3 regions of the Bifidobacterium sp. ESL0732 genome follow, and region 1 is predicted to be linked to each of the others. Evidence: riboswitches for the same ligand, from Rfam matches in the RefSeq annotation. Region 1 holds a riboswitch; each other region holds the start of a gene.
What was found. Region 1 has a riboswitch for thiamine pyrophosphate ahead of OZX70_RS03475 (ABC transporter permease). Riboswitches for the same ligand answer to the same signal wherever they lie in the genome.
Positions count from the first base shown of each region.

Region 2: linked by a shared signal. The riboswitch ahead of OZX70_RS05130 (ECF transporter S component) and the one ahead of OZX70_RS03475 (ABC transporter permease) in region 1 are both predicted to bind thiamine pyrophosphate.
Region 3: linked by a shared signal. The riboswitch ahead of OZX70_RS06850 (hydroxyethylthiazole kinase) and the one ahead of OZX70_RS03475 (ABC transporter permease) in region 1 are both predicted to bind thiamine pyrophosphate.

Region 1 is NZ_CP113920.1:921,818-927,734, reverse strand. Features, by position in the region: gene OZX70_RS03490 (DUF501 domain-containing protein) at 1-515, opposite strand, end outside; gene OZX70_RS03485 (septum formation initiator family protein) at 808-1,467, opposite strand; gene eno (phosphopyruvate hydratase) at 1,563-2,858, opposite strand; TPP riboswitch at 3,066-3,204, shown strand; gene OZX70_RS03475 (ABC transporter permease) at 3,368-4,105, shown strand; gene OZX70_RS03470 (NrtA/SsuA/CpmA family ABC transporter substrate-binding protein) at 4,215-5,240, shown strand; gene OZX70_RS03465 (ABC transporter ATP-binding protein) at 5,249-5,917, shown strand, end outside.
Region 2 is NZ_CP113920.1:1,307,933-1,313,849, forward strand. Features, by position in the region: gene OZX70_RS05125 (ATP-binding cassette domain-containing protein) at 1-1,292, opposite strand, end outside; gene OZX70_RS05130 (ECF transporter S component) at 1,424-2,053, opposite strand; TPP riboswitch at 2,103-2,225, opposite strand; gene OZX70_RS05135 (dipeptidase) at 2,411-3,778, opposite strand; gene OZX70_RS05140 (DUF3043 domain-containing protein) at 3,919-4,539, shown strand; gene lpdA (dihydrolipoyl dehydrogenase) at 4,685-5,917, shown strand, end outside.
Region 3 is NZ_CP113920.1:1,761,385-1,767,301, forward strand. Features, by position in the region: gene OZX70_RS06835 (helix-turn-helix domain-containing protein) at 1-15, opposite strand, end outside; gene OZX70_RS06840 (NAD(P)-binding domain-containing protein) at 444-1,058, shown strand; gene OZX70_RS06845 (NAD(P)H-binding protein) at 1,253-1,882, shown strand; TPP riboswitch at 2,202-2,322, shown strand; gene OZX70_RS06850 (hydroxyethylthiazole kinase) at 2,314-3,246, shown strand; gene thiE (thiamine phosphate synthase) at 3,293-4,030, shown strand; gene thiD (bifunctional hydroxymethylpyrimidine kinase/phosphomethylpyrimidine kinase) at 4,000-5,028, shown strand; gene OZX70_RS06865 (bifunctional hydroxymethylpyrimidine kinase/phosphomethylpyrimidine kinase) at 5,043-5,917, shown strand, end outside.

The sequences.
Region 1 (5,917 bases):
AGTTCAACGGTACAACGGCAGACGTTCGGGTCGAACTCGTCGACGATACGTTCCAGCACCATGTCGCCTATGGGGTTTGCTCCCCTGCCCATCACCAACGTCTGCGCCACGAGTGCGTGCAGGCATTTGACGCGTACGGGCATGCCGCCGGCGCTCGTGCCCGCGATATGCTCCTCACTGTCGCCAAGGCGAATCGCTAGCTCATGCCGGAAGGCAAGATAAAGCCGGTGCGCACGCTCGTACTCTGCGCGAATCGTCTCGTCATGCTGAACCAGATCGGTATAGTGCTGCATCGAGCCGTCCGCTTCAACACGCGAAACAGCCTTAGTTGCCTCTGGACTGGTCAAATAGCAGGTTGTGGGGAACGGAGTGCCGTCAGGCAATACGGGCCGCGTCACCACGGCCAGCGGCCTGCCACACACGCAACGAGCCCCCACGGCGACCATACCGCGCGGGAAACGCCCAAGTTGCTTCTTTACCAAGACGACATCGTCATTGCTGGCCTTGTCGTCCATCACGCGGTCCACCAGATTCCTGGCTTGCGCATTGAGGGCGGCTTCGTCAATCTGAATCGAATCCGATACGTTTTCATCGCCCGCAGCAGATTGCTGCTCGACGTTCATTGAGTTAGGATTCAATGATTTCGAGAATTGGGGTTGTTCTTTTTGCACGCTGTTCCTTGTCGGGTATCGTTCTGTCTCGTTTGTATAAAAATTATCAGTATTCGACATATCTATCACATGTCTATATATCTTGTGTTCAAACCCTTATCGAACGTGATGCCAGCATAGATTACGTCGAAATCGTTCATTTCTTGCCGCTACCACTACTCTGAGAACCGGCACTCGCCTTCTGGCCGGCCTTGTTCTGCGGATTTGCAGCATTCTTTTTATCGTTGTTGTTGCCTGACTGATTGGTGTTGCCGTTTGCATTTTGCGTCCCGTCAGCATCAGGGTCGGTATCGGTTTGCCCGCCCACGGCCTTGGGTGTCGTGACCTCACCGGTCTTGCTCTTTTTCAGCGGTTCGTCGGCCTTCTTGAAACCATAGGCAAGTTCGCGGTACCAAGGCAGAGCCGGTTTGTCAGAGCTGACCTCGTTCTGATCGGTGTCGTCTGATTTGGGTTTGACACCGGTGACTGCTTCGGGATGTTCGACGTGGATAGCCTGCTCGCCGGGGAAGACGAACCCAAGCCGATCACGTGCCTGCGCGGTGACATAGGCGTTGTCGTTCCAACGAGAAATATCGTTTTCGAGATTCTGTTTTTGCGCCACCAATGCGGCTTCCTGCCGTTTCAGCCCGTTGAGCTCGGCAAGATTCAAGGCGTAGCTGTGGAATGTGGCGACCAGTTGGATGGCACCCAACGCCACGATGAACAAGGCAATGAAGAACGCCATCGGGCCGGAGCCGCGGCGACGGCTCTGCTTCTTGCCGTTCTCCGTTTTGCTTTTGTTCTTCGTAGTGCCCATAAGACATAAAATACCCGTCACATTCGACTCCTAAGAATGAATGTGACGGGCAAAGCTCACAGCACAACAGCACTGCGGATGGCTTCAACTAGAAGTTACTTGATGTACTTCTTGCAGGCCTTGAAGGCGGAATAGCCGGCGTACTCGGCGGTGGAGCCAAGCTCTTCCTCGATCTCGAGCAGGCGGTTGTACTTCGCGATGCGCTCGCCACGGGCAGGAGCACCGGTCTTGATCTGACGAGTGTTCTTGGCGACGGCAAGGTCGGCGATGGTGGTGTCTGGAGTCTCGCCGGAACGGTGGGAGACCATGGAGGTGAAGCCGTTGGCCGTGGCGAGCTCGATGGCGTCGAGCGTCTCGGTGACGGTGCCGATCTGGTTGAGCTTGACGAGCAGGCTGTTCGCGGCGTGCAGATCGATGCCCTTCTGCAGGCGCTTCGGGTTGGTCACGAGCAGGTCGTCACCGACGAACTGGAGCTTGTCGCCCATCTCGGCGGTGATCTTCTGCCATGCAGGCCAATCTTCTTCGGCGAACGGATCCTCGATGGAGACCAGAGGATACTTGGAGACAAGCTCCTTGTAGTAGTTCAGCATGTAGTCGGCATCGCGGTCGGCGCCGTCGAAGTGATAGGTGTTGGTGTCCTTGTTGTAGAACTCGGAGGACGCCACGTCGAGGCACAGACCGATCTGGCGGCCGGGCTCATAACCGGCGGCCTCGATGGCCTGCATGATGTACTTGAGGGAATCCTCGTTGGTCTTCATCTTCGGAGCGAAGCCGCCTTCGTCGCCAAGACCGGTATCGTGGCCGTCCTTCTTCAGGATGCCCTTGAGGGTGTGATAGACCTCGACACCGGCGCGCAGCGCGTCGCTGTAGGTCTCGAAGCCGTAGGGGGAGATCATGTATTCCTGAATGTCGGTGGCGAAATCAGCGTGCGCACCGCCGTTCATGATGTTCATGTTCGGAACCGGCAGGATGTGGCCGTTGGTGCCGCCGATGTAGCGGTAGAGCGGCAGTTCGGCGGATTCCGCGGCGGCATAGAGGGCCGCGAGCGAAACGCCGAGGATGGCGTTGGCGCCGAGCTTACCCTTGTTGGGGGTGCCGTCGAGCTCGATCATGGTCTCGTCAAGAGCGCGCTGGTCGGTGGCGTCCATGCCGATGACCTTGGGCGCGATGGTCTCATTGACGGCCTTAACCGCTTCGAGAACACCCTTGCCGTTGTAACGGGACTTATCGCCATCGCGACGCTCCCAAGCCTCAGCCTCACCGGTCGAAGCGCCAGAAGGAACCAGGCCGATGCCTTCGGCACCATCAACGGTGTCGAGAACTACCTTGACGGTCGGGTTTCCACGGGAATCGAGAATTTCGCTGGCATATACGCTTTCAATTGCTGCCACAATTACTCCTTAAAGATGGACTTTCACTAACAGTTCCAAGATTAATGTCTTTGATGGACGTAAACCAGCGAAATCGGCTATTTTATGTGAACGTTAACATAGAGTGTGCGCACAAATTTGTCGTACCTTCCGGATTGCCGGCAACCTTTCCGGTCATTGCCCTATTGAGCAATCCACCCCTCGATGTCCAGCTCAAGAGTTCTAATACTCTTTGACATGGGGTGCCCAAGCCAAGTGTTTGAAAAAGCTGGCGTGCAAAACACAAAAGCGAACCGGCCGGGCTGAGATCATACTCATCGAACCTGATGTAGGTAATGCTATCGAAGGGATGTCCGATGCACAACGGTATTGTGCGTCCGAAAAGCCATTCGGCAACTTCATCATCAGCATCTTCAACCTCGTCGGGCATGCGGCATATCGCCGGCATCCTCGATGGCGCTGAAGCCATGTCCTCCAAACAGGGCACAGGCGCGAACCTGCGGCCACGAGGAGGCATAAAGCTGCTGCAGATGATCGGTCCATGGCTTTCCACGGTCGTTTTATGTCTCTGGTGGTTTTTCGCCACCTTGTCTCCCGCCGAATCTCGGCCGCTGCCCTCTCCTATCGAGGTCATCAAGTCGTGCGGCGATCTGAACGCCGAAGGCCTGCTCTTCCCATCGATCGGCATCAGTCTTGCCCGTGTCCTGCTGGGTCTCGGGCTGGGCATCGTCATTGCCGTGCCTGTCGCCGTGATCGCCGGAGCTTCGACCATTGGCTTCGACCTCGTCGACAAACCGGTGCATATGTTGCGTGCCATACCGTTCCCGGCGCTTTCGCCTCTGCTCATCATCATGCTGGGCATCGATGAATCTATGAAGATCGCGCTAATCGCCATCGGCGTGTTCGGGCTGATCTACGTCAATGTGCGCGACGGTATCCGTAATCTTGACCCCAAGCTCATCGAGCTGGCCAAAGCGTATCGGCTGCCCAAGCCCTTGGTACTACGTCGGATTCTTTTCCGGGGAGCCCTTCCGAGTTTTATGACCGGTCTGCGCTTCGCCATCACCGTGGCGTGGATCGCGCTGGTCACCTGTGAGACGGTGAACTCCTCAGTGGGCATCGGCTATATCCTCTCCCGTGCCCAGCAGTTCTCTCGTACCGATCAGATGGTGCTGTGCATCGTACTTTACGCCATCTTCGGGCTGGGAAGCGAAGCCATAGTCGGCTTGCTGCAACATGCGCTTACCCCGTGGAACCACAAGCACTGAATCCGTGAGGCTATCCGCATCGTCACTTGTCCCCGTTCGACTGCCTACGTTCAAAACCGCCAATATTTTGACCTATGAACTCAACATCATTCAAGAAGAAGGAAGTATCATGAAAACAAATCACCTCATCTCGGCCTCATACGCAGAGCAACATAGCACAATACGTCGCATATGCGCAGCGACCTGCACGCTTGCTGCGGTTGTGGCAATGGCAGCTTGCGGAACCTCCTCAGGTACCTCGAATGCATCGGGCTCCGCCAAATCCGAAGGCACCATTCGGATCGCCTATCTTTCAACGGCGAACTACCTGACCACCATACACAACGAACCATTCGTCAGCGAGACGATGAAGCCCTACCAAGCCAAGTTCATGGGACCATTCAACCCGCCAGATACGGCACGTAAAACCATTCTGGCAGGCCGGGCCGAAGCCACCAGTACCGGCACCGGAGCTTTCATCAGCCTTATTGATCAAAAGCAGCCCTGGGTCGCCTTCGCCATCGAATACTATGACGGCGATTCCCAAGGCATCGTGGCCGCCCCGAACTCGAAAGTCACCACCCTCAAAGACCTCTACGGCAAGCGCATCGGTATCGACAAAAAAGGCGCAACCGGCGACTACGTGGTCAATGCCGCGTTCCACCACGCCGGACTCGATCCCAAACAAGTCACCGAAGTCGAACTGAGCCAGACCGATTTCGCCGCGGCATTCACCTCCGGAAAAATCGACGCGCTGGCGACGTACGACCAGAACCTCGCCACAGCCATGGCCACACCCGGCGCCCGGCTCATCACCAACGGAAAACACTATGATTCGAAGAACGTGAGCATACATATGGTCTCCAAGAAATTCGCCGACGCACACCCGCAAATCGTCAAGAAACTCTACCAGACACTGGTCAAGGAATCCGATAAGGCGCAGAAAAACCCGGAATTCATTTATCAGACCTACAAAAAATTCGGTGCATCGGACACCATCATCAAGCAGGTGAGAAAATTCGACATACCGAAAATCCTGCCGGTGGATGCCAAAGGCAAGCAAATGCTTGATGACATCGCACAGCAATACGTCGATTTCGGCTTCATCAAGACCAAGCCGAACCTCGACGCCCATGTGCTCGACTGCACGAAGTGAGCCAGGACATGCCGCAACAAGCTTCACAACAATCCAGCGACCTTCCTCTGCTTGATTTGGAGCACATCGGCCTGTCGTTCGCAGACAGGCCGGTGCTCCGCGACATCAACGCCACAGTAGGCACAGGTGAGTTCGTCTCGCTGATCGGCCGTTCAGGCTGCGGCAAATCGACCTTGCTGCGTATCGTCGCCGGGCTTCTCACCCCACTGTGCGGCAGGATGGAAGCCACGGACTCGTTCGCTCTTGCCTTTCAGGATGCCAGGCTGATACCTTGGATGAGGCTGTGGGACAATGTGACGTTGGGGTTGTCAGGCTCGAAAAACGAACGAAGAGACATCGCACAGAATGCCTTGAAACAAGTACAACTTGACGATCATATCGATTCCTGGCCATCGTCCCTTTCCGGAGGACAGGCACAGCGCGCATCGCTGGCTCGAGTCTTGGTGCGCAATCCGAAACTCCTGCTGCTCGATGAGCCGTTCGGCGCTCTCGATTCACTCACGCGCTTGGACATGCAGAATCTATTGGCCGCATTGTGCGCCAGGCATCAATGGGGCGTGCTGATGGTCACCCATGATATCGCCGAAGCCACGCGCCTCTCCGATCGGGTGCTGGTACTTTCCGATGGTGAGATTTCCGATGACATCCATATCGATCGCCATGACCTGGATAGTGAG
Region 2 (5,917 bases), 390 kb from region 1:
GGATTCTGGAAAACGTAGGAAATCCGAGCTGCCAGTTCCGTCGATTTCCAATCCATCGGCGAATTGCCACTTGTACCCTGGGAGAGTGCTGGAGAGGCTTCAACGTTTCCTGCTACAGGTTGCAGAAGCCCTGCCAACGTCAATGAAAGCGTAGATTTGCCGACACCATTGCGACCAACCAACGCCGTGATCTGCTCGGCGGCGAACGACACGTTGATATGCTCGGCTATGGCTTTGCCGTTACGACCGATGGCCAGGTCTTTGGTCGAAAGCAGCGTCTTGCCATCGCCAAGTGCCGGATCGCTGTTCGGTTCGTCATCAGTATGAATACGGTGGATTTCGTCTTCCGGACGTCGGTATTTATCCGGCATCCAGATACCAAGCGCGGCAAAGTCAAGATCACGATTGCCGAACACCTCGTCAGGTGTACCGTCCGCGACCACAATGGTTCGTCTGAACCCGCTGTGGTCGATTTCCGCATCCTCGCCGACCTGAGTAACACGGGCCTTCACCTGGTCATCCGATTCCAACCCGAGAACTATGACTCTGTCAATAAGCTCAATCCACGGACCAGCTCGATGCTCGACCAAGAGCATGGTCGCCTTGGTATTATGCAATACATCAGTGACGGCATTGATAACCTGTTCGACGCCTTCCGGATCAAGATTCGCGGTCGGCTCGTCAAGAAGCAATGCCCCCGGCTGCATGGCCAAGGCCCCAGCCAACGCAAGCCGCTGCATCTGCCCGCCGCTCAAGTGCATGGTAGAACGGTGCAATTGCAACCCTTCAAGGCCGACAGCAGCAAGGCTTTGTTTCACGCGCTCCCAAATCTCAGGACGTGGCACGCCCATATTTTCAGGACCGAACGCGACATTGTCGCCAAGCCTTTCAAAAATCGTCTGGGCGTCAGGATCCTGCAACACGAGTCCAACACGACCGTGGGCTGCAGCGGCCGGGACGTCATCGACAAAGACGCCTCCCTCGGTGACCCCGCCTTCGGAATCCTCAACGGCGACGACTTCACTCGCGTCATTCTGCCCGGCCTCGCTCGTGGGTTCCGCTGCATCACCGCCAAGCAATCCCGAAGCACCTTCGAGTATCGTCGATTTGCCGATGCCCGAGGCGCCAAGAAGGAGCACGTGCTCACCAGGGCGAATGTCAAGATTCAGACCGCGTACGGCGAAATGTCGGCGTGAGGCATGGCGATAGCCCCAATGCTCGAAACGGATCGAGGCAGGCAGCACTTTGGGGGAAACGTTACCGATTGATGATTCCGCATTTCGCAAAACCATTTCATCGCCAATATCAGGAGCTTCCGAGGCATGCTGTTGTGCATCGTCGCCTTTTCGGCTATTGGCTACCTTCGATTGCTTGCCTTGCATACGTTCCCCCATCAATGCCTCAAAATTCTACCTGATACCACTCACTTGGAGGATGCACGAACCTGACGGCCTGAAGCGAACTTGTCGATGGCACCGGTTTTGGCGATGGCGATATAGAGGTACCACATCAGTACTCCGGCCACCAGTCCGCCAGAAATAATGGTGGCCACGAGATACCAGAGTCCATAAGCACCCATCATATTGAAACCTTGCAGGTGAGTAAAGAAGGTATAGGCCCAGCAGCCGATGGCGGAGACTACGCCGGAAAGCGTGACTGTGAGAAGGTTCCAGACTTTATACGCCACGCAAAGGAACACGACTTCTGCACACAGCCCCTGTACCAGCGCAATCAGAAACGTTTCCATGCCGCCCCAGGAATTGCCGAGCAACGCTTCGAGCACACCTGCAACGACTTCAGCGTATGTTGCGGCGCCGGGCTTACGCACGATGACCGCGGCGAGCGGGCCAGCGAAAAGCCAGAATCCGTTCATCAGACCGCCGAGACCGGGAATGAGGGCATCCAGAGGCGAGCCGATGGGACCGTATAGCAAGGCGGCAGCCCAGTAGACGAATGTACTGACGACACCGATGACTGAAGCGACGGCGATATCGACGACGCGCCAACGAAGGTTTGGTTTGGTTGCGACGGTTGCTTGATTCGATGATGACATGATTTGTGCCTTTCCAAGGTGCGCACCGCTTATCGGCGCGCATACAAGGCACGGGAAAAGAGAGACGTCCGTGCGCCGGCATTGTCCGGACTCACGTTCATTCGGTCGAGGATATTCCTCATCTCAGCCATCTGCCAGATTGCGCCGGTAGACAGCCCCCGTGTCAATTCGCCATCTTAGAGCAATCCCCTGTCATTCCCCAGCCTTGGGCCGTGTGGGCCGGTGATATACAATGTTCGGGACGCTCCTTGGCCGCTCGGCCGTGTCTTACGCCCGAACATCGCATATCCCCGTCCCACACTCTCACAGAGAAATTCAACTGACAGAGGTTGCGGGAGGTAGCTCACCAGCGAATAATCACTTCGCGAGTTTGTCTAGGATCAGGGCCTCAGTGAGGACGTTGTTTTTGAGGCTTGTCAGGTCGACCGACTCGTTGGGGCTGTGAGCGTTGCCCTTCGGATCTTCGGGGCCGGTGACCAGAACTTGGGCATTCGGGAAGATGCGTTGCAGTTCGGGGATGAACGGGATCGAGCCGCCTTCGCCCTTGTTGATGGGATCGACGCCGAATGCTTCGCGCATCGATTCCAGAGCGTCCTGAGTGGCTTCCGCATTGGGATCCATGCTCCAACCCATGCCGGTATCGAGCGTGGAGACAGAAACTTCGGCTCCGAACGGGGCATGGGAGCTCAGGAAGTCGGTGACGGCCTTGGCCGCGTCTTCTGGGCGCTGGTTCGGCGCGGTGCGTATGGACAGGCGGAAGCGGGTCTCGTTGGCGATGACGTTGAAGGAGCCATCCACCGGGTGCGCGTCGAAGCCGATGACGGAAATGCTGGGCTTGGTCCACAGACGTGAAGCCAACGAACCGGTGCCGGCGAAACGATAGGAATCGACCACCGAGGAATCGGCCCGTACGCTGGCCTCGTCCAGGTCACGCTGGAGTCCGCCGACAGGGTCTCCCCCCTCGAGTCCCGGAATATTGAGCGAACCGTCTTCGTCATACATTGAGGCAATCAGGATGGAAGACAAGGTATTCGTGTCGAGAATCGGACCACCAAACTGGCCGGAATGCACCGGATGCTCCAACGCCTTGACTGTCACATCCAAATCGGTATTGCCTCGCAAACTGGTGGTGAGGCTGGGAATCTCAGCACTCCAGTTGCCGGAATCGGCCACAATGATGACGTCGGAATCGAATTCGTCCTGATGCGCCTCGATGAAGGGAATGAAGCTCGGCGAGCCCATCTCCTCCTCGCCTTCGATGAAGACCTTGATATTGACCTTCAGATCGTCGCCCAATGCGTGCAACGCACCGGAATGGATGGCAATGCCACCGCCGTCGTCGGTCGCGCCACGTCCGTAAAGGCGACCGTCGATTTGCGTGGCCACAAACGGATCGGTGTTCCACGCGGAAGGATCCGGAACCGGCTGCACGTCGTGATGCGCGTAAAGCAACACGGTCGGCGCATCGGTGTCAACAATCTTGGAACCTACGACTTCGAACGCTCCCGGAGTGCCGTCAGGATTCTTGGATTGCACCACTTTCGCGTCCACACCGCGTTCTTTGAGCTCATCAGCCACGAATTGCGCCGAGCGACGCATGTGCTCGCCAGTGATGCCCTCGGCCGAAATGGATTTCAGCGCGACTTTCCTGCTCAACAGATCGACAACGCGATCAAAATCGGCGTCGACGCGCGAACGCAATTCTTCCTTGCTCAATGTAGCCATGTCATGCTCCTTGTCAAACGTGTTCATTCACCTCGATAATCACACAGACCCGAGAAAAACGCGAAAAATCGCTGAAAAATGCGTCAATCCCCTATATTTCTGTGTCTTTGCGCGTCGAGGCTTGCCCGTAGTCTCAAACCATGACATGGAATCCCTTCAGCAAGGACAAAGATAAGGAAGCGGCGCAGAAATCCGTCGATTCCGCATTGAAAGAACCTGAGGAACAGGAAGGCAAAGGCCGTCCTACACCCAAGCGCAAGGTCGCCGAGGAACGCAACCTCCATCCCATCGTTCCCAAGAACCGTAAGGCCGATCGGAAGGCCGCCAAAGAACGGATCAAGAAAAAAGAGGACGAACAGTACGATGCGATGCGTACCGGCGATGTGGCACATATGCCCCGTCTCGAACGCGACCCGGCGCACATCTACGCCCGAGATTATGTCGATGCCCGTTTCAATCTTGCCGAATACTTCATCCCGGTCATTTTCGCCGTCATGATCTTCGGCATCATCATCGCCTTCAAGTGGCCGGCGCTTTATACCCCGATACTTATGCTCTCTTACGTATATCTGATCGTTGCGGTCATCGACATCTTCGTGATGTGGCACGGCCTCAAAAAGAAGCTCATCGAGAAGTTCGGTGAAAAATCCGTCGGCAAAGGCTCACGCATGGGTTCCTACGCTTGGAGTCGAGCCCTTCAGCTTCGTCGTTGGCGCGTTCCAAAGCCATCGTCGAAGAAGCGAGGCAACTGGCCGAAGTAAATCAGCCCGCGTTTACGATTTAAAAGAAAAATGCCTTCACAACATTCCCAGAATGTGTGCGAAGGCATTTTTCGTTTATAGAGTTGCCGCGCTCGTCATTCTTCGTTTCACCGTTATTATTGAGTTAATCAAAACTTGGAGCATCATGCAGAATACACATATTGACATTGCCATTATCGGCGGCGGGCCCGGCGGATACGCCACAGCATTACGGGCCAGCGAGCTTGGGCTTTCGGTCGTTCTGATTAATCGGGAGGATCGGCTCGGAGGCACCTGTCTCAACCGCGGGTGCATCCCGTCGAAAGCCCTCATCACCGCAACGCGGGCAATCCACAATGTCGACGAAGCCAAACGTATGGGTATCAACGCACATGTCGAGAGCATTGACTTTGCCAAACTCACGGAATTCAAGAACGGTTCCGTCAAGGCAATGACGGATGGCCTTGCTTCGTTGCTTGCCGCAAGAAAGGTGACGGTTATCAAAGGTGAGGCTTCGATTGTCAAGAACCATTGCGTAAGAGTAAAGCTTAATGAAGCAAAAGGAGACGACGCTTCCATCGAAATCACCGCCGACAATATTGTCGTAGCCACTGGCTCACGTCCACGGCCATTGCCAAATCATCCTTTCGATGATGCGATAATCGACTCGACTCAAGCTCTCAACCTGCCGCAATTTCCCAAGTCCGCGGTCATCATCGGAGCCGGAGCCGTTGCCGTCGAATTCGCGTCAATGTGGAACGCAGCAGGTGTTGATGTGACTCTGCTGATCCGCCACGAACGGGTCCTCTCACATACGCATCGCCGCACTTCAATGGCACTGACCCGTGCGCTGACCAAAGACGGGGTGCGTATCGTCACCCATAGCCATGTGGCCAAGATTGAAAAATCGGCAAACACGCACGGAGCAACCGTCAGTTATTCCACCGACAAGGATGAAACCACACATCAAGTCAACGCTGATGTGGTATTGGTCGCCATCGGACGCGATCCCAATACCGATGCCGCTTGGTTTGGAAATGCCGGCATTGAGCTAGTGGAAAACGGGCTAGTAAAAACCGATGCCTACGGACGTACCAGCCAACCCGACATCTGGGCATTGGGAGATATCTCGGAAGGCCCAGCACTCGCCTATCGCGCGTTCGAACAAGGTATCGTCATCGCCGAATCCATCGCCGGTCTCAACCCAAAACCGGTCGATAACGCCACGGTTCCCGAGGTCGTCTTCTCAACCCCGGAATTCGCGAGTGTGGGATTAACAATGGAACAGGCGAAAGCCGACCCCACTGTCATCGGCCCCAAAGAGACCGCCTACCCGATGATGGGCAACGCCCGCATACTTATGAGCGGAGAGACCGGGTCCATGTCGGTGATTACTGGA
Region 3 (5,917 bases), 840 kb from region 1:
TCCTCGCATCGTCATTTCCCTATTCCTTTTAACGCACGTGCCATATGCCGATCAAACCGTAGAGGCACGTACTCCATTCCGAACCCCGACGACTTATTGTCGGCAACAATTCAGCGGATATCCTGCGTTTGTACACTTTCAATAGTTATTTTAAGATACTAAAGATATTTTTAGACACTATCAACTTAAAAGATGGTTCCTCTAGTAGCGTAATACCGGATTTATTATTCATCTTTTCTGTTGGAAATCCACAAAGCTTACTTTAAAGTTCCTATACTTCCTTTTTGTAACTACCAACTTTTACTACTGTTCTCCGCTATAGTGAAAGCAACAACGACATCAACACAGCCGTTGACACCATCAGCCGGCAAAGCGGCAATGACCACAGACACGGCATCATCAGAAACAACCACAGCACAGGTATCAAAACAAGGAGCATCATCATGGCAACAGTAACCGTTTTCGGAGCAGGCAACATCGGATCAGGCGTGGCGGGCCTCGCCGTAAAAGCGGGCGCCGACGTACAGGTCATCAACCGCGACAAGGCCAAGGCTGAGGCGATCGGCGGCGTGAAGGCGGCGGCATGGGGCGAGCCGATCACCGGCGACATCGTCGTGCTGGCACTCCCCCAGGCCGCCGAGGCCAGCGTAGTGGCCGACTACGGCGAGCAACTGGCCGGCAAGACCGTAGTCGATCCGAGCAACCCCGTCGATTTCAACACTATGGACCTCGCCTTGCCGAACGGCGCCGATTCCGCAGCCGAAGACCTCGCAGCCAAGTTGCCGGACAGCAACGTGGTCAAGGCGTTCAACACCACCTTCGCCGCCACTCTGGCGTCGGGCACCATCGACGGCAAACCGGTGACCGTGATGGCCGCCTCTGACTCGAGCGAGGCCAAAACCGCGCTGAAGTCTCTAGTTGAGGCCGCGGGACTGCGTTTCGTGGATGTCGGCGCTCTCAAGCGCGCCAGCTACATGGAAGCGTTCGGCGCCTTGCAGATGGTCGTCGCGATGGGCGGCGGCACCCCGTGGACCGGCGGATTCAAGGTCGTCGAGTAACTTGATGGCAACTTGTCGTGGGTGAATCGATCCAACAATCATTCACCCGCAACGTCGATATCAGCACCTCACGTAACCGCAGTAAACGCAATGCGGCCATCTGCACCAACACGAAGTCCAATTCCACATTCGCCTATCAATCACTTTTACGCCAATTCTCAACCCACCAATCATTTCAACAAAGGAACATGTTTATGAGCAAGAACATCGCAGTAGTCGCGGCCAACGGCAAGGCCGGACGGCTGATCGTCGCCGAAGCCGTCAATCGCGGCATGGACGTCACCGCAGTCGTGCGCAGCGAAAACAAGACCGCCGCCCAGCACGCCATCATCAAGGACCTTTACAATCTCACAGCCGACGACCTCGCTGGTTTTGACGCAGTAGTGAGCGCTTTCGGCGTCTTCGACCCGGCGAAGTTCGACGAATACGGCACCTCGCTGAAGCACTTGGCCGACCTTGTTTCCGGCACCGACACGTGCCTGCTAGTGGTCGGCGGCGCGGGCAGCCTTTACACAAACAAGGAACACACCGCCCAACTTTCGGACACGTTCCCTGAAGAGATCAAAGGTGTGCCGCTGGCAATGGGTAAGGCGCTTGACGCGCTGCGCGGGCGTGACGACGTGCATTGGACCTATATCAGCCCCGCCGGCGACTTCCAGGCCGACGGCGAACGTACCGGTCACTATGTGCTTGCGGGCGAGGATTACACCACCGACAAGGACGGCAAGAGCGCCATCAGCTACGCCGACTATGCCATCGCGATGGTTGACGAGATCGAAACCGACCGTCCGCATGACCGCGAGCGCATCTCCGTACGATGGTAATGACGTCCTAAATCAACAAATAGCATCAGACCTTCACTTTGACTGTGCCTCTGACCTATCCAGAAATTATGTTTCTAAAGGGTCAGAGGCACATTCATGCCACATTGCCACCAGACTGCCGGAGCGCGAGAATATAAAGCGACCGACCGACACGACCATGCTGCTTGTCTCCGTCCAACGGAACGCAACGTTGCGTTCTCATTTTCAAACACAGTTTTACTATTGCATTGCATAAAGAAACACTATGGATGGCCGCCAATGAGCACAGCTGTAATGAACCCAAATCACCCTTGTCCAATGAAGCGCATAGCGTCGTGACTTGTAAGTGCAGGGGAACCTGCGGTCCGCTTCGGCGGGCGCGCAAGTTGAGACGGACACAACGCCCGACCCTTGGAACCTGTTGGTTAATACCATCGTAGGGAGACGCGAATATGGTCAATGACGCATACTCATCAACAAACAACAATCTCGGCAATCTCAAGGATCTGGCGGCGGATAATCCGTTGCGATTAAGCATTCGTACGGCTGCGCAAACCGTGCGTGACACCACGCCGCTGGCCCAGTCTTTCACTAACTTCGTGACCATCAACCTTGTGGCCAATGCGCAGCTGGCGGCGGGCGGCACCGCAGCGATGAGCTTCCTGCCCGACGACATCGCGGGCGGCGAGGCGGCGAGCGGCGCCAGCTACATCAACGTGGGCACGCTGCTGCCGTTCTACAAGGACGCGCTGAAGCAGATCACCGAGAAATTCCATGCCGACCACCATCGTTGGGTACTCGACCCGGTGGCTGCGGGAATGGGGACCACGCGCACCGCCATTTTGAAGTCGTTCAAGGCGGCACCGCCGACCATTATCCGCGGCAACGCCTCCGAAGTCATCAAACTGCGCGAGATGTGGGAGCTGCCGCTTCAGGAAAACGACAATGCGCTGGACAGCATTGCACGGCAGTCCAGCGGACCGGTCGGCGTGGAATCCGCAGACGACGTCGAAGCGGCTGAAGCCTCGGCCAAGGCACTGGCCCGATTCATCGCCAAGTCCGACGCTCAGGGCCAAGGCGCCGTCGCCGTTTCCGGCGAAACCGATCTGGTTACCGACGGCGAACACACCTATCGTCTGCCCGGCGGCAGTGCGATGATGACCAAGATCACCGGAGCCGGCTGCTCACTGGGCGGTGTGACCGCGACCTATCTGGCCGTTGCTGACCCGCTGACCGCAGCCCTCGCCGCAAGCGCCCTCTATAACCGTGCCAGCGAAACCGGCGAAGCCAACTCCCACGGCCCCGGCTCCTTCCAGGTCGCCTTCCTCGACGGACTCTGGTCGACCACACCCGCGCAGATCGCCGCCTCGCCGATTCTCGCCTGAATACACCACACAACGTATTTCTTAACCATAGAGAATCGAGACAATTATGACTACCAACAATTCATCATTTGCTTCCATGCGCCATAACTTCGACCTGAGCTCTTACCTCGTGCTCGGGCCGGCCGACACCAAATCGCGGCCTGTCCCCGACATCGTGCGACAGGCGCTGGCCGGTGGCATCACCTTCGTCCAGATTCGCGTCAAGCCCGGAGACGCCAGGGATATCACCGAAATTGCACGGCGGAGTGCCGAAGTCATCGCACAGGCCGGAGCGTCCGAGTCCGTCCCGCTGGTCATCGACGACCGCGTGGATGCGGCTTGGCAGTGCCGTGATCTGGGGATCAAGGTTGACGGCGTTCACATCGGGCAGGACGATATGAACCCGGAAGAGGCGCGCAAGCTGCTCGGCCCGGACGCCATCATCGGGCTGAGCTGCAAGGTGCTCGACGAAGTGAAGACCGCCAACGCCCTGCCCGACGGCACCATCGACTACATCGGTGCCGGCCCGCTGCACCCCAGCACCACCAAGCCCGACTGTATCGTCTTCGGCGCCGACCACAAACGTCACACGCAGGACACGGAATCCATCAACGCGCTGTGCCGTGAATCGAACTATCCCATTGTCGTGGGCGGCGGAGTGAAACTCGAAGACCTGCCGGAGCTGGCGCAAACCGAAGCCGCCGGCTGGTTCGTGGTCTCGGCCATCGCCGGAGCCGACAATCCGCAAGCCACGACAAAAGCTATGGTGAGCTCATGGAACGCCGCACGCGCAAAACGTGGCTGATGATGTCGCAGGATGCATCGCTAAGCGGCGAGCATGAAACAAAGGCAGAAAACCATCTTTCGAATGATACTGGGATAAACGAAACATCCGAGACTCATACGAATCCGGCCAAGTGCAATTCAACGGACACCGTCGGTGTCCACCCATACAAGCTGCCTGCAGTGCTCTCCATCGCAGGCAGCGATTCTTCGGGTGGGGCCGGCATTCAAGCCGATCTCAAGACGTTCATGGCTTGCGGGGTTTATGGAATGAGCGCCATCACCTCGTTGACCGCACAGAACACGACCGGCGTAAGGGCTTCCGCGGCTCCTTCGCCGGACATGTTGGCAGCGCAGATTGCTGCCGTCTTCGAAGACATCCGGCCAGACGCCGTCAAAATCGGTATGGTGCCGAACGCCGAACTCATCGGAGTCATTGCCGATCGGCTTAAGTATTACAATGCTGTCAACGTTGTGGTCGACCCGGTGATGATCGCTTCCAGCGGCGACCGGTTGAGCAGCAAGGCTTCGATCGACACACTGTGCACGAAGCTTCTACCGCTTGCCACCCTGGTGACGCCGAACATCCCCGAAGCCGAAACCATCGCAAATCTCGGGACCCGACCTGTTCGCGATCGCGACACCACATCAGCACACAACCTCGCCATCAGCGACGAAGCGAGCACCATCAATGCTGCCCGCACCATCGTCGAACGTTGTGGCGGCTGTGCAGTGCTCATCAAAGGCGGGCATCGGCAAGGCGCGGCCAACGACCTGCTCTTCGAGAACGGTGAGACCACATGGTTTCGCCACACTCGCATCAACAATCCCAATACCCACGGCACTGGCTGCACTCTTTCCAGCGCCATCGCCGCAGGCCTAGCCAAACACGAATCGTTGACCGAGGCCGTACAAAACGCCAAGGACTACCTCACCGGTTGCATCGCTGCCGGCCTTGACCTCGGGGCCGGCTCGGGACCGATGGACCATGCGTGGAAATGGCGCGACAGTCAAAATTAGACAGAGAAGGTTTTATGATGACCAACACCATCAATTCCAATGATTCCAATACCATCACGAATAGTTCAGAGACAGAAATAACCACAAATACGACAGAGGCATTGGATGCCGATTCGGCGCAGGCCATAGCCAAGCTGCTCGATATGCAGCAACGTTACGATAGCGACTTGGAACAAACCAAACCCTCGCGCCTCCGCGTGCTGTCCATCGAAGGCTCCGACCCGATCGGTGGGGCGGGCACGATGGCGGATATGAAAGCATTCACTGCGCAAGGCGTCTTCGGCTATGCGGCGATGACCAGCGTCCTGGCGCAGAACACGCAAGGCGTCACGGACATCGTCAACGTCGAACCGTCGTTCCTGCTCGCCCAGCTCAAAGCCGTAAGCGACGATGCGGACATTGATGCCATGAAAATCGGGATGCTCGGCACACCGGAATTGGTCGATACCGTGCGTCTTTGGCTGGAAGAGCTACTGCGGGATTATGAGGCTCGCGGCAAACTCCGGCCCGCGATCGTGCTCGACCCAGTGATGTATGCGAAATCCGGAGACCGTCTGCTCACCGCCGAGGCCGAGCGCGCGCTGACCACCTTGATCCCGTTGGTCGATATCATCACGCCGAATGTGATGGAACTGGCCGCGCTCGATGCAATGAGCCACGAAACGAAATTAGACAGCAAAAGCTCACACGGAAAAATCGATGGGAACAAGCCCTCAGCCACCGCCATGACGTCCGATACACCAGCGAAAACTAGACACTCTGTTCCCCACGCGCCCAAGTCCTATGGGGACATAGAACGACTGGCGACATCTGTAGCCGCTCACTTCGGCGTCGCCGTCTACGCAAAGGGCGGGGCTTTGGCGTTGAACGGCAGCGCGGAATGCACCGA